DNA from 2 places in the Shewanella sp. ULN5 genome. Region 2 is predicted to be linked to the other one. Evidence: predicted binding sites of a transcription regulator. Region 2 holds the regulator's gene; the other holds the start of a gene.
What was found. Region 2 encodes sigma-54, which starts transcription at its own class of promoters, with help from an activator protein. Its sites were predicted from a motif close to GTTGGCACGNNNNTNGNNT; they were not measured.
Positions count from the first base shown of each region.

Region 1: a site for sigma-54 is predicted at 5,357-5,375, ahead of flgA (flagellar basal body P-ring formation chaperone FlgA). Genes of this name have one in related genera too.

Region 1 is NZ_JAPJEE010000001.1:189,815-197,435, reverse strand. It holds gene ORI98_RS00840 (6-hydroxymethylpterin diphosphokinase MptE-like protein) at 1-2,032, shown strand, start outside; gene ORI98_RS00835 (DUF2947 domain-containing protein) at 2,221-2,700, shown strand; gene ORI98_RS00830 (chalcone isomerase family protein) at 2,758-3,318, shown strand; gene ORI98_RS00825 (flagella synthesis protein FlgN) at 3,547-3,972, opposite strand; gene flgM (flagellar biosynthesis anti-sigma factor FlgM) at 4,108-4,437, opposite strand; gene flgA (flagellar basal body P-ring formation chaperone FlgA) at 4,509-5,216, opposite strand; gene ORI98_RS00810 (chemotaxis protein CheV) at 5,540-6,460, shown strand; gene ORI98_RS00805 (protein-glutamate O-methyltransferase CheR) at 6,565-7,404, shown strand; gene flgB (flagellar basal body rod protein FlgB) at 7,530-7,621, shown strand, end outside.
Region 2 is NZ_JAPJEE010000012.1:79,380-87,000, forward strand. It holds gene ptsN (PTS IIA-like nitrogen regulatory protein PtsN) at 1-37, opposite strand, end outside; gene hpf (ribosome hibernation promoting factor) at 40-327, opposite strand; gene ORI98_RS12540 (RNA polymerase factor sigma-54) at 354-1,841, opposite strand; gene lptB (LPS export ABC transporter ATP-binding protein) at 1,993-2,724, opposite strand; gene lptA (lipopolysaccharide transport periplasmic protein LptA) at 2,721-3,221, opposite strand; gene lptC (LPS export ABC transporter periplasmic protein LptC) at 3,295-3,855, opposite strand; gene kdsC (3-deoxy-manno-octulosonate-8-phosphatase KdsC) at 3,852-4,418, opposite strand; gene ORI98_RS12565 (KpsF/GutQ family sugar-phosphate isomerase) at 4,421-5,398, opposite strand; gene ORI98_RS12570 (calcium/sodium antiporter) at 5,433-6,395, opposite strand; gene ORI98_RS12575 (ATP-binding cassette domain-containing protein) at 6,624-7,448, shown strand; gene mlaE (lipid asymmetry maintenance ABC transporter permease subunit MlaE) at 7,435-7,621, shown strand, end outside.

The sequences.
Region 1 (7,621 bases), on a different contig from region 2:
AAAGGAACTTGAACAAGAATACTTTCAACAAAGTACTGGTTTTACACAGAAAATATTTATTAAAACTCAGCTACAAAATTTATCAGAAAACCAACTTCCTGCAAAGCTATTAAAACAAGCGTTTATCGGTAAAAGCTGTATTGTATTAGGTGGAGGTCCATCATTAGATGGTAAAATTGATTGGATAAAAGCTAACTCTGAACGTTTAGTTATCATTGCTGCATCTCGTGTGGCGGGTAAGTTATCTAAACTCAATATCAAAGCTGATATAATTGTATCTGTTGATCCACAATCAGTAAGCTTTGATGTTAACAAAGATTTGATGCAGCTTGAGCATAGCTCGTTGCTTATTAATTCATATCATGTTACTCCGCAAATCTTGGGACAATGGCGGGGCGCTTCTTTATATACAGGCTCTCGTTTCCCTTGGGAGAATGAACTTGATCAAGACAATATAAAATCAGCTGGCCCAACAGTAACTAATGCTGCAATCGAAATAGCGACAGAAATGGGTTTTAAGCAAGTGCTTCTTTGTGGAGTTGACTTTTGTCATTCTCAAACAGGTGCTACTCATACTATAGGTACCTATGGTGCAAGTTTGAGCACTAGTCTTGGAAACATGCTTGAGTGGGTTGAAACCTATTCGGGTAATATGGCAGAAACGCCAATTCAGCTGTTACATGCGATTGAGTCGTTACAAGAAGCCGCAGTAATTAACCTTAATACAACTTATATCAATTTGTCGAACGATGCTGCAAAAGTTAATGGCGTGCAATATCAAGCTTCTCAGGATATATTTCTTGAAAAAATCACTAATGAACAACGTCAAATATTATGCCCCAAAAATTATCAAATACCAGCAAGAGAAAAAATAAGTTACTTGAATGATATATTAGATAACTTAACCACGACTCAAGATAAACTACAGAAGCTGCAACTATTGTTGTCAGATGCGTTAATGCTCATTAGTAAAATGACAAAAAATCAAAAAGAGACCAAACGCGCAGCCGTGTTTAGTGAGAAACTTGATAAGTTAGAGCAAAAAATTAATTGCAAGTTCGCGCCACTAGCTTACCTAATCAAATTATATGGACTCTATGAATTTTCGCAGTTTTTATCAACGAAGAAAGAAGATGAGTGGGCACGACAAGATGTTGATAAACAAATGCTTATATACTATAAGGCATTTGAAATAATTGCCAATGAAATTTCAGAACTCATCACATCAGCTATAAAGAGAGTTCGCTCCCGCATTAACGAATTTGACTCACCATGCGATATTAATGCTTTATATGCACAGTGGGATAATGATAAGCAGTGGGGAAGGGCTATTTCCTGGAAATTAAATCACCCTGAGCAATACAAGCTTTTAAATGAAGAGGAAGTTAGGCTTCTCCAAAAAGCAGAAGGTCAATACTATACACAATTTGTAGTAAAACAGCATATTGATGATACGGTGAAAACTACAGTACCATCCATGGATAACGCTTTCAAAAAGTTAGAGTTTTTGCGGCAGAGCAACCACTTGATTGGTATTTCTAAAATGGTGCAATATACGTTACCTTTTATTGACTCTGATCCTGAGGTTTCTCGACTTTACCATTTAGCCTTAAGTTACCAGCAAATGTTAGAAAATCAGCCAGAGCTTGCTCTTGATACAATGTTGACATCACCGATTAAGCATAGTCACGAGGCTGAATTTAAACACATTATCAAGCTTGCTTTAGAGTTAAATCAACTGCAATTAGCTACTTGTTATTATTCAAAAATCATTCAATTCAGTGACCAATATCTACCTCAATATGCGAATGCGTTAAGATTGGGTAATAACCCTCAAGAAGCCTTGAATATTTATCTAGATTATTTAGACAAATATCCTGAAGATATCTCTATATTGCTCAAATTCGGCATTTTTCTAGCAGAGTTCGGTAAAATAGATGAGGCTAAATCCTGCTTCCAAAATGTTTTGGCTTTAGAGCCCCGAAATCAACCTGCAACGATTTATTTAGAAAAAATTAATCGTGGGCGGTAAATTAGCTTGTAAGATTCTGATTAAATGTGTTTATTATGCACACCAATCTAAAATGTTCATTTAGGTTGGTGTGCATTGGAAATGTAGTTGTAAAGCTGAAACATCAACTTCAGGTAAGCTTTAAAAGCAGTTGCAAACTCTTTATAATCCCTCTCTATTTTTTGCTAATCCCTTTAAAGGAGTGATTTTTGTCAATTTCTTATATTCCAATTGAATCTTATAAGCGTAAGTGGATCTTTAACCATAAAGATTTACCTGTGAGTGAAGATGATAAACTCTTGATAAAGCCTCTTACCGAGAAGAGCTCGATGGAGGTGTGGAATAAATGGATTAGCAATAAAAGCAGTCGTGCAGAGCAGTTTGCTAAAGGTGATTGGCCTGCTAAGCAAGATGCTTGGAGTGCAACCGAGCATTGGCAATCTGCTTGGGACTCAAATGATAATTCGTTACCTGAAGCGCTAATTGAGCATATTCAATGGCCTGATGATGCGCTGGTGTATTTTTGTTATGAAAAATATCAGGTGATTGAAACTCGATGGGATGTATTTGTTCGCAATTGGAAATGCTTTTTGTTTTTTGATGATGGCCCATTATTGATTTCACCAAATCACAAACAAGCTTTGATGTTTGAGCAAAATGGCCAGTATAGATTAGGCATTCGTGGTTAATTTATTTGATGGTTTTAAATCTTCCCTTCGTAGCTCCTTATTAAAAGAATCAATTACATGAAAGTATTATCTGTTTTAACGTTAACCGCTGCACTGCTGGTCAGTCCGTTACTCCATGCCAAAACCGTTTCGGGTGTTGATGTTCAGGAGGTTTTAACGATCCAGTCGCAAGAGCTGATATTAAATGGAGCTGGCGTTCGCAGTAAGTTCTTCATGGATTTATATGTTGGTAGCTTATATTTACCGACACCCCAGGATAATTTAACGGCTGTGCTTGAACAATCTGTTGCGGTGATTCGTTTGAATATTACGTCGGGCATGATCACCTCCGATAAAATGGTTGATGCTATCAGCGAAGGATTTGATGCTGCAACAAATGGCGATTCTTCGAGTATAAAAGCTGAAATCACCCAGTTTATGGGGCTTTTCAATGCTGAAATTAAACAAGGTGATCAGTTTTCGTTCGTCTTAACCAAGAATGAAGGCGTTACCAGTTTCAAGAATGAGCAGCCTCAGGGAGAGGTGAAGGGGGAGTTATTTCGCCAAGCTTTGATAAAAATTTGGTTGGGTGATGCACCCGCTCAGAACAGCTTGAAACAAAGTCTTTTAGGGCTTTAATATCTTATCTAGTAACCAGAAATGATGCGAACGCATCATTTCTGTTTCAATTGTAAATCTTGAACAACTTTACTACTAAGCACTAAGCACTAAGCACTAAGCACTAAGCACTAAGCACTAAGCACCCTAAACTCTTGCCATTCATTCGGGGTTACTAAGGTTTGTTAGATACCCTGAGTCTTATATTGCCCAATTTTAAAACTAAACCTTAATGAGTATGATCAATACTTATGCTTTAAAATCATTCCCAAGGGTAGAAATAGTCGAGGTTTTGCCTTTGTCATTGTAGGTTAAGCTGGATGAATTACGACTCGCCTGCATAGCCTGGGAGAACCTATTTAAGGTTGCAATATTTAATTCAATTAAACTGGCATTTTGCTGATTGATATCTTTGCAGTCGGCTAAAATTGCTTTGGCGGCGGAAACTTTTTCAACTAATTCTGGATCAGTTGTCAGTAATGAATGTTCTGGATGATTAGCCAGAGATTCATCATTTGTTTTTAATGCTATCAGGCATTGTTGTTTCTCTTGGGCAAGTTTCAATAACTTGTCTGCATCTTGCGCTTGTAATGCTTGCTTTTCGGCAGAAATTAGAGACTTCAGCGACGTAAGAATACCGTGCTGATGTGAAAGTAAGGTTGAAAGTGCTGTCATACTGATACTCAGATTATTTTGCTTTGGAAATACCTGTCTATGACACCAATAGGTGCCTGATTCTCATACTATACTGTTCTCAAGAATAGACTAAAGCAAAAACTGTCCTTGTAGGCAGCTGCCGTAAAACGTCTGCTATTCTTCTTGGAACTTCAGTCCGCTAAGTTCAGCTTCAAAGCTTGCAATGTTGGCTGCAAGTTTTTCAGGGTCAACTTTATAGCGACCTTCAGAAATGGCTTGTTTGATTTCAGCCACCTTCTTTTGATCTATTTCGGGTAAGCTTGCCATTTTAGCCTGTGCACCTTGTAACTCTTGTGCTTGCGGCGTAATGCTTACCGAATCTGTTTTTACGTTTGCAGTTGCTGCCTGTGGTGCTGCTTTAGCTGCGTTGTTTGTTGATTTTGCATCACGCGCAGTAACTGGCGTAGGCGTAGCTGTTTTAAGTTTGTTAATGTCAATTGCCATGATAGGCTCCAGCGTTAATTTTGGTTTTCCATACAGGCTATCGGCACTGTGGGGAAAAACTTTAGCTTATTTTACATTCTAACTTCTACTTCGCCAACGCCAATCACTGTGGCTTCTAATTCTCTGTTTGAGTTAACATTTTTAACTCTAATTGATTCACCTACATTTCCATCACGCATTGCTTCACCTAATGTCTTTATTTGTAAGTTCTGGCTGTTGGCGTAGATTGATACGGCATCGCCTTTACAGACAAAACATAAGTGGCTATTCAAAATGGGCGTTCCTTTATTAATTCTTCGTTTGGTTTTACTGCCTAAAACGTCATTAATATCCGCATAGAATTGCCCCCGAAGACTATACTGGTCAATATATTCGATTTGTAATTGCTGTTCTGTGAGTAAAGTATCTGGTGAGATGATTTCACTACTCACCACAACTGGAAACATGATTTCGACTCGAACTGATAAGTAAATCTGCCAAGGGTAATCATAATCTGGACTGTTGCAGCTTATTTTGACGGTATTGTTTCTGCCAATTTCGCGATCGCTGGCTAATTCAACGGTTATTGGGGCAAAACAGCGGGGCGGTGTCAGTCTGCCTTCTAAATTTTGTGGCGTAATGAGTAACTTAGCATTGGGTTCTAATTGAATTTTTTTTCTGACAACCTCTTCAGCCAATTGGCTAATGGTCGATAAGGAAGGTACGCTAGCATCTTCATTCGCAAAAACTGCTAATGAATTGAACAATAAATAGAAAAAACACAAAAAATATACTTTCATAGTGGAGATACTAGCTTGTTTTGCTAGATTGCACCTATACTTAATTTTACGTGAAATGATGAATAAGTTGCTAAGCTGTAATGACAGTAGATTGACTGCTTTAGTAGATTATTCTTGATTTATGATTTACAAGTAATAACAAGCAAAAAATATGCCTATATAAAGTAGCGGCATAACAAAGTGCATTAATTGGTTCAGTTTACTTGCGGACGATGATTTTACATTGTCATATTCCGACAAGAAATCCAGTTTCAATTTATGTTTTGAAGCAAAACAGGCTAGTATCTATTTATTCGGATATTTTAATAAAAAAAGGCAGTGTTATGTCGAGTATCATGGAATCCGTCAACAAACGAACTCAATTAGTTGGTCAAAACCGATTAGAGTTACTGTTGTTTAAACTTAATGGACGTCAACGTTTTGGTATTAACGTTTTTAAAGTTAAAGAGGTACTTCAGTGCCCACCGTTAACGACTTTGCCAAAATTGAACCCGTTTGTTAAAGGCGTGGCACATATTCGTGGTGCGACTATTTCTGTTATCGATTTAAGTGCTGCTACAGGTGGTAGACCATTAACGTCTACTGAGAATTGCTTCATTATCATTTCTGAATACAACCGCAGTGTGCAGGGCTTTTTAGTCAGCTCGGTTGAACGGATTATTAATATGAATTGGGCTGCAATTATGCCTCCTCCACAGGGCGCAGGACGTTATTCATACTTAACCGCAGTAACGGAAATTGAAGGTGAGCTTGTTGAGATTTTAGATGTTGAAAAAATTCTTGATGAAATATCACCCGTTAAAACGGCGATCAGTGAAGAAGTCAATGAGCAATTAACCATTGATAGAGAACAGCATTATCACATTATGGTGATTGATGACTCTGCGGTTGCTCGTAAGCAGATTATTCGTTCACTTGAGTCACTTAAGTTGCAAATTGATACCGCTAAAGATGGCCGTGAAGCGTTAGAAAAACTTAAAAACATTGCCAAAGAAATGGATGATGTTTCTGTCGAGATCCCTTTGATTATTTCAGATATTGAAATGCCAGAAATGGATGGATATACCCTTACTGCTGAAATCAGAGATGATCCAAAATTGAAAAATATTAAAGTCGTGCTGCATACTTCATTAAGTGGTGTGTTTAATCAGGCTATGGTACAAAAAGTTGGCGCGAATGACTTTATTGCAAAATTTAATCCAGATGAATTAGCCGCGGCAGTTAACAAACATTTAAGCTTATAATCATCGTCTATTGATCGCAGTAGACAACATGGCAAGTTCATGAGTATTGTTAATGCGTAAAAGCCCTAATGAAATAGGGCAACAATCACTCATTATATTAGGATGTGAATGTGACAGATAAATCACTCGCAGAAGCAGAATATAATCAATTTAGGTTGTTCCTAGAACAACACAGCGGCATCGTATTAGGTGAGAACAAACAATATCTAGTGCGTAGTCGTCTTGCGCCGTTAATGGGCAAGTACAATTTACCTTCACTCTCAGAAGTGGTTAAACATTCAATGAAACCGACAGAACGCCAGTTGCGTGCTGAGGTGATTGACGCTATGACCACTAATGAAACCTTGTGGTTTCGTGACCGTTATCCTTTTGATTTACTGCATAACACTTTGTTGCCTGAATACTCTAAATTAGGTCGTTCATTGCGTATATGGTCTGCTGCGTGTTCTTCTGGTCAAGAGCCGTACTCATTAGCAATGACGGCTTTAGAGTATCAGCAACGTAAACCTGGTGCACTGCCTGGCGGTATCACCATTCAGGCAACCGATTTGTCTCCGTCGATGTTGGAGCGTTGTAAAAATGCAGAATATGATGGTTTGGCATTAGCGCGTGGGTTATCTGAAGAGCGTAAGCGTCAGTTTTTTGATGCTTTACCTAACGGTAATATGAAAATCAAAGATAATGTGAAACGCTTAGTTAACTTTAGAGCACATAATTTACTTGAAAGTTATACGCTTCTTGGTAAGTACGACATTATATTTTGCCGCAATGTGCTGATTTATTTTGCCCCTGAGGCAAAGGCGAAAATTTTGCGGCAATTTGCTGCCGCATTAAATCCAAAAGGGATTTTATTTCTTGGAGCGTCAGAATCTATTGCTGGGTTAACAGATGAATTTGATATGGTTCGTTGTAATCCTGGCATTTATTATCAAAAGAAAACCTAGTTAATCTATTGAAAAGCATGTGTTATTGTTGACACATGCTCTCCTCTCTATATTTCCCCTTTATTAATAAATAATTGGCATAACCTTTGCTTTATATCTATCAGTTAGCTGATGGAGGCAATTTTATGGCGATTAATTTTGATAATGCACTTGGGGTACATCAATACTCTCTGGGTGTTAGGGCGCAACGCGCTGAAGTATTATCAAGCAACATAGC
Region 2 (7,621 bases):
AGGTGCATTCCGGCTGCAGGATGGTACTAAGTTCCATCATTAATGCTTAGATAGTTTCTCTTTGTGTTTAATAACCTGACGATCGAGTTTGTCGATCAGGGCGTCTATTGCATGATACATGTCGGCATGATCAGCAGCTGCAAATACTTCAGCGCCATTTAAGCTGACTTTTGCTTCTGCCTTTTGCTGTTGTTTTTCGACATTTAACACGACATGCACATTATGGATCTGATCGAAATGTCGTTCAAGCTTTGAAAATTTTATCGTGACATATTCGCGTAATGATTCAGTAATTTCAACATGGTGACCTGTTAAATTTATTTGCATATTTATCCTCCAATTGCCTAGGTAGATTATAAACTCTTACGCTGGTTTGAGGGGGGGATCATCATCGCCTCACGGTATTTCGCGATAGTACGACGTGCAACATTAATCCCTTGTTCAGCCAAAAGATCCGCCATTTTACTGTCGCTTAATGGTTTCTTTTGGTTTTCGGCAGCAACCAGTTTTTTTATAAAGGCTCTAATTGCTGTTGATGAGCACTCGCCGCCGTCGTCGGTACTGACGTGGCTAGAGAAAAAGTATTTTAATTCGAATAATCCGCGCGGAGTATGCATGTATTTTTGAGTTGTGACCCTCGAAATAGTTGATTCATGCATCTCTACCGCTTCAGCTATGTCATTCAGTACCATAGGTTTCATGGCTTCTTCACCATACTCAAAAAAACCTTGTTGGAACTGGACAATGCAATTGGACACTTTTAATAAGGTGTCGTTGCGGCTTTCTAAACTTTTAATAAACCATTTAGCTTCTTGCAAGTGACCGCGAATAAATTGGCTGTCAGACTGACTTTTACTGCTTTTTGCCATCGCCGCATATTGCTGGTTTATACCAATTTTGGGCATATTGTCAGGATTTAATTCAACAACCCAACGACCATTCTTTTTCATCACCGAAACATCGGGGATAACATATTCATCATCCTGCGGGGTGATCATCGAACCAGGGCGTGGATTCAAAGATTGAATTAACTCAATAGCCTCACGAAGTTCATCTTCTTTTAACTTGGTTTTACGCATCAATGTGCGAAAGTCTCTGCCTGCAATTAAATCTAAATAATCTTTGATAAGCACTTTTGCGTTATCAATGTGAGGTGTATTGGGATCATATTGCATTAACTGGATCAGCAAACATTCACGGAGATCGCGAGAGGCAACGCCAATAGGATCAAAATGTTGGATACGTTTCAGTACCGCTTCAACTTCATCAAGCTCAACCGATTCGTCTCCCATTGCTTCTAAGATGTCTTCGGTGCTTTGGGTTAAATAACCTGTGTCGTCAATGGCATCGATGATGGCGGTGGCAATGGCTAGGTCGGTATCAGAAAAAGGAGTGAGATTCTTCTGCCATTCAAGGTGTTCGTACAAACCTTCTGAGGTTTCACCTTGAAAAGGCATGTCATCGCTTGGCATGCTGCCCGATCCAGAACTGGCCATCGGAGATGCGGTGTACACTTCATCCCAGGTCGTATCCATAGGCAAATCATCAGACATTTGCTCTTTTGTCATCGATTCTGCTGTATCAACGCTTGAGGTGTCTTTTTCTATTGTTGGCGCGACTAGTTCACTAAAATCAGTTTCTGATTGGTTTTTTTGTTGGTCATTTTTGTTGTTAAATTCTGCAAATTCATCTTCCATTTCAAGCAAAGGGTTTGAGTCTAATGCTTGTTGAATTTCTTGCTGTAACTCCAAAGACGATAACTGCAGCAAACGAATCGCCTGTTGCAGTTGTGGGGTCATAGTCAGATGTTGACCCATTTTAAGTTGGAGTGACGCTTTCATTACTGCTGATCCCTAGAAGATTTCCGTTTGCTACACCGTTTCACACGAGTGTATTTCGCAAATGTTGTTTAAATACATTGTGAAACACCACAATAAAAGCTTACTGAAGTGTTGGTATTTTCAAAGCATCTATCTGTTGTGCTTACATTAACTATAGCTTGAATTGTTCGCCCAAGTATACTGCTCGTACTTGTTGATTGTTGAGTATTTCATCAGGTGTTCCCTCGGCAATGAGATTGCCTTGGCTGACAATATAAGCGCGCTCACAAACATCAAGGGTTTCGCGAACATTGTGGTCAGTAATGAGCACTCCAAGGCCACGACTTTTCAGTTGTTGAATAATTTTTTTAATATCAATAACTGAAATGGGGTCAACACCGGCAAAAGGTTCATCGAGTAAGATAAACTTAGGATTTGCGGCCAATGCACGTGCAATTTCAACTCGACGTCTTTCACCACCAGAAAGGGACATGCCTAAACTGTCTCGAATATGGGTGATATGAAATTCCTCTAAAAGACTTTCCAGCTCTTGAATTCGTTCATCCTGGCTTAATGATTTGCGCGTTTGCAGAACGGCCATAATGTTGTCATGAACGGTTAGCTTTCTAAAAATACTCGCTTCTTGTGGTAAATAGCCGATTCCTTTGCGAGCACGTAAATGCATTGGATCTGCAGTCAAATCATCATTATCAATTAAAATACGACCGTTATCACTTTTGACTAAACCTACCACCATATAAAAGGTGGTGGTTTTTCCGGCGCCATTAGGACCTAACAAGCCGACAATTTGACCGGTTTTTACCGTTAAACTGACACTTTTTACAACTTGACGACTTTTATAGCTTTTAGCTAAATTTTCAGCGGTTAAGGTAATTTGGCTCATTGGTTACCTTGCTTTTTTAACGGAATTTCAGGAAGTTTTTGTTTCGGTACATCTTCGGTTTGGAAGTTTTCAGGCTGAATGATGGTAATAACACGGTCTTCTCCCTTACCGGTACTTTCTGCAATCAGCTCTTGGGCGGTGATATTGTAGCGAATAACATTGCCCGTCACTTTGCTACCGGCCTGATCTAACTTGGCATTGCCAGTTAATAATAAACCTGTCGTGGCTAGGTCGTAGCGGATCTCATTGGCACTGGCGGTGCCTATTCGACCATCATCTAATTCCTGCGAAAACGTTGCGGGATTACCAATAGCAATCAACGTTTTAGTTTGGCCATTTTCAGCTGAAAATGCGCGTAATTCATCGGCATTAATATTAATACTACCTTGGGTGATTTTTACTGGGCCATTAAAAATAATCTGGTTATTTTTAATGTCCGCACGTTGGCTTACCGCGGCAATTTTCAGCTCTTGTTGCAGATCGCCTTCTTTGGCCATGACGTTGTTCGCCAGTGCCGCGATAGCAAATGTTGCAAGAACACTGACCTTACAGAGTGATTTGGATAAAAACTTAATGTGGTTCATATGTTCCTTCTACCTCACTGAGCAAGGTAATTTCTTCTGCATTGAGATCGGCAAATAATCCTAAGCCATTAATTAAAAAACCATTACCTTTAATGATAACCGGATCTTCAGAGCGGCCAATCATGGTTTCTAAATCAAAGGTGACTTGCTGTGTTTCGAGCGATTGTAGCGGCTCTTCAATGTCAATGGCATTGATTATTACATCATTTTGTAAACTGACTTTATTTGTCTGTTGTTCAAGCGTGGCGTTTTTTGCGGTTATTTGCCATTGCGCTTTACCGTTTTGTGGATAAAGTAGCAATACGGGGTCAGTAAATAAAGTCGTATTAGTCATGGAGTAATGCTCCATGTGTGTAGCGCTCATTTTACTGTCGACTAAACCTAGCGTATTAAATTCTGTAGTATGCAGGTCATCAGCGACAAAATCAGGCCGCTCAATACGTGTGTCTACTACCAGTGCCATTTTGTTGCGTTTATCCTGTACCTGCCAGTACAAAGTTAACGCTAAGCCAAAGAATGCACAGATGGCGAGTGTGGTACGATTCATATACTCATACCGTGGGCATTTTCAAATTTGCCTTGGCTTAACAATAGTAAATCTGTGAGTTCACGCAATGCGCCATGACCGCCCTTGATGTGTGTTGTCATGTGGCAATGCATACGAACAAAGGGATGGCCATCAGCAACACAAACCGCTAAACCAACCACTTTCATAACTGGCAAATCAACCATGTCATCACCGATATAAGCGACTTCATCTGCAGCTACGTTATATTGCTTGATTAATGCTTCATACGGGACAAACTTATTATCAACACCTTGATAAATATCTTTTATACCCAGAGCGCTCATGCGGTTTTCGACGATTTGAGATTTACGTCCGGTAATAACGGCTACATTTATTCCACTTGTTAGTGCTGAACGAACACCGTAACCATCGCGGGTGTGAAAAGCTTTGGTTTCTTCACCACTGTTATTCAAATAAATGCGGCCATCAGAAAATACGCCGTCAACATCACAAATCAGCAGTTTAATTTTTTTCGCTCGCTGCCAAATATCATCGCTAATTGGGCCGTAAAAACCTTGATGGCTTGGCGTTTGAATTGTCATGTTTATATTACCCCTGCTTTAACCATATCGAGCATATTTAATGCGCCAATTGGTTGATGTTGTTCATTTACGACAATCAAACCATTGATGTTTTTCTCATCCATAATTTGCAGTGCTTGTGCAGCCAAGATGTTAGCCGGGCTTGTCACGCAGTGTTTGGTCATAACATGTGAAATAGGTGTGGTACGCAAGTTCACTTCAGCGTCAATCACACGACGTAAATCACCATCGGTAAAAATACCGACTAATATATTGTTATCGTCGACAACGGCTGTCATGCCTAAGCCTTTATTGGATATTTCATACAGCGCTTCAGTAATACAGATATCCTGTTTAACCAAGGGTAAGTCGTTGCCCTGATGCATCACATCATTTACTTTAAGCAGTAATTTTCGGCCCAAAGAGCCACCCGGATGGGATAAGGCAAAATCATCACGGGTAAAACCTTTTGCTTGTAATAAGGCTACCGCGAGCGCATCACCCATGACTAAAGTTGCTGTGGTACTTGATGTTGGTGCTAGCCCTAACGGACAAGCTTCTTCTGGCACTTCAATACACAAATGTAATTTGGCTAATTTTGCCATATTGGAGTCAGGTTTACCGGTAACGGCAATAACAGGTACTCCCATACGTTGTATTACTGGCATCAGTGTGAGTATTTCGCTTGATTCACCTGAGTTAGATATGGCCAGAATAATGTCATTTTTTGCCAAAGCCCCTAAATCACCGTGACTGGCTTCCCCAGGATGAACAAAAAATGCGGGTGTGCCAGTACTGGCAAAGGTTGCCGATATTTTATTGCCAATATGACCTGATTTTCCCATGCCCATGACAATGACTTTTCCTTTGCACTGCATGATTAATTCACATGCTTGTTCAAATGCTTCTGAATCAACAAATTGATAAAGATGTTCCAATGCTGCTTTTTCAATATCAATGACCTTGCGGCCCCATTGACGAAATTGAGTTTGGTTTGCCATGTTTGTCTCTCTTGGTAAAGTCCTTTACGCCCCTTTAATGAGCGGTGAAGACAACGTACTGGTACGCAATAAAGGTCAATAATAATAAAATGCCATGCCAACGAGTGAGTTGCTGCTTTGCGCCACTAGATAACACTAATACTGCTAATGCGATACTGGTGGCCAATACCATATAAAAATCTCTGTCGATTGCCGTTGCATCAACTTCACCTGGTGAGATTAGCCCTGGAATAGCGAGTACCGCAAGAATATTAAATAAATTCGAGCCAACTATGTTACCAATAGCTAAATCGTCTTCTTTTTTTAACACTCCGGCAATACATGCGGCAAGTTCAGGTAAACTGGTGCCAACAGCAATAATGGTTAATCCAATCACTAAATCAGATAATCCATAAATCTTTGCAATACCTACCGCACCATCTACCATCCAACCTGCTGATAACGGTAATAAAACCATACCGACGAGTATCCACATGATAGCACGAATTGTAGGGACATCCTTAGGGATCTCGGCATCCATTTCTTCGCCCATAATATCGGTGTCTTTATTGGTCATTGCTTGGTAAATAAACCAGCCCATGACAGACAAAAAGGCCACTAATAATATAATGCCTTCATAGCGGGCCAGCATGCCGTCGTGGATCAGATAACCGGCAAGCACTGTTGCCGCTAGCATCAATGGAATTTCTCGCTTCAGGGTTTTAGAACTTACGCTAATCGCCCCAAGCAAAGCAGTAAGACCAAGAATTAGGGTAATGTTTGCGATGTTAGAACCCAGCACATTACCGACGGCGGTATCATTCATGCCGTCCATTGATGCCGTTGCCGCAACAAACATTTCAGGTGCCGAGCTGCCCATTGCCACAATGGTTAAACCAATCAGCATTGGGGGTAAACCTAGGTTTCTTGCAAAGGCTGATGCCCCGTAAACAAATTTATCGGCACTAAATACCAGTACAGCTAGCCCAGCGCACAGCAACAAAATATTAACTAACATGTTATCCCTTTAATTTTCTAAACCCGTGTATTTTCGCTGCAAATGAGTCAAATTGAAAGCCACAAAAGGATGGAAGTGGTTTGATCATTAGCAAGTTAATCATTTATTAAGATTAAATTCATTTCAGATTAGCGGTTTTTAATCAGAGTAGGTTGTTAGGTAAGCAACATTCACGTAAAATTTAATCTTCATTTACATGCCAGGATGGCTGCTATCTCTTCGAATATCATGTCAGAGACACCGACAGTGCTGCAAAATCCGCTTGTTGAAATCAATCACCTTGCTTTTGGTTGGGGTAAGAAAGTCATTTATGATGACATTTCATTAACGATCCCCAGAGGTAAAGTTACCGCCATAATGGGGCCTAGCGGTATAGGGAAAACCACATTACTTAAGCTAATTGGTGCTCAGTTAACACCTGATAAAGGTGAAGTGCTATTTGACGGTCTGAATATGCACACCTTATCTCGAACTGAGCTATATCAAGTTCGCAAACGTATGAGTATGTTGTTTCAAAGTGGTGCGTTATTTACCGACATGAACGTGTTCGATAACGTGGCGTTTGCTTTGCGTGAGCATTCAGGTTTACCCGAATCGATTATCCGTTCCATTGTATTAATGAAGTTGCAAGCCGTTGGCCTGCGTGGTGCTGCTTTTATGATGCCAAGTGAGTTGTCTGGCGGGATGCAACGCCGCGCGGCATTAGCAAGAGCCATCGCATTAGAGCCTGAAATGGTGTTATATGATGAGCCTTTTGCAGGGCAAGACCCAATATCTATGGGTATGTTAGTTAAATTGATCCGTGAATTATCTGATTCGCTTAAGCTTACTTCTGTGGTGGTGTCTCACGATGTAAAAGAAGTATTGGGTATTGCGGATTATGTTTATGTGATTGCGAATAAAAAAGTGATTGCTGAGGGTACGCCGGAACAATTAAGGGCGTCCGATAACCCGCAATTAATCCAGTTTATTCAAGGTGCGCCAGATGGTCCGGTACCTTTTCATTATCCCGCAGCGGATTATCAACAGGAGTTGTTGAGTGAGTCCAATTAATTTAATTGCTGCTATTGGCCGTTATGCCATTGAGTTAGTAAGCAGTTATGGTAAAGCAGGGCTGATGTTATGGCGCGCTATTGCGCACATTCCCAATCCTAAAAAAGGCGTGCCTCTCGTCATTAAACAAATGTACGTACTGGGTGTGCGTTCAATGGTGATTATTTTAGTGT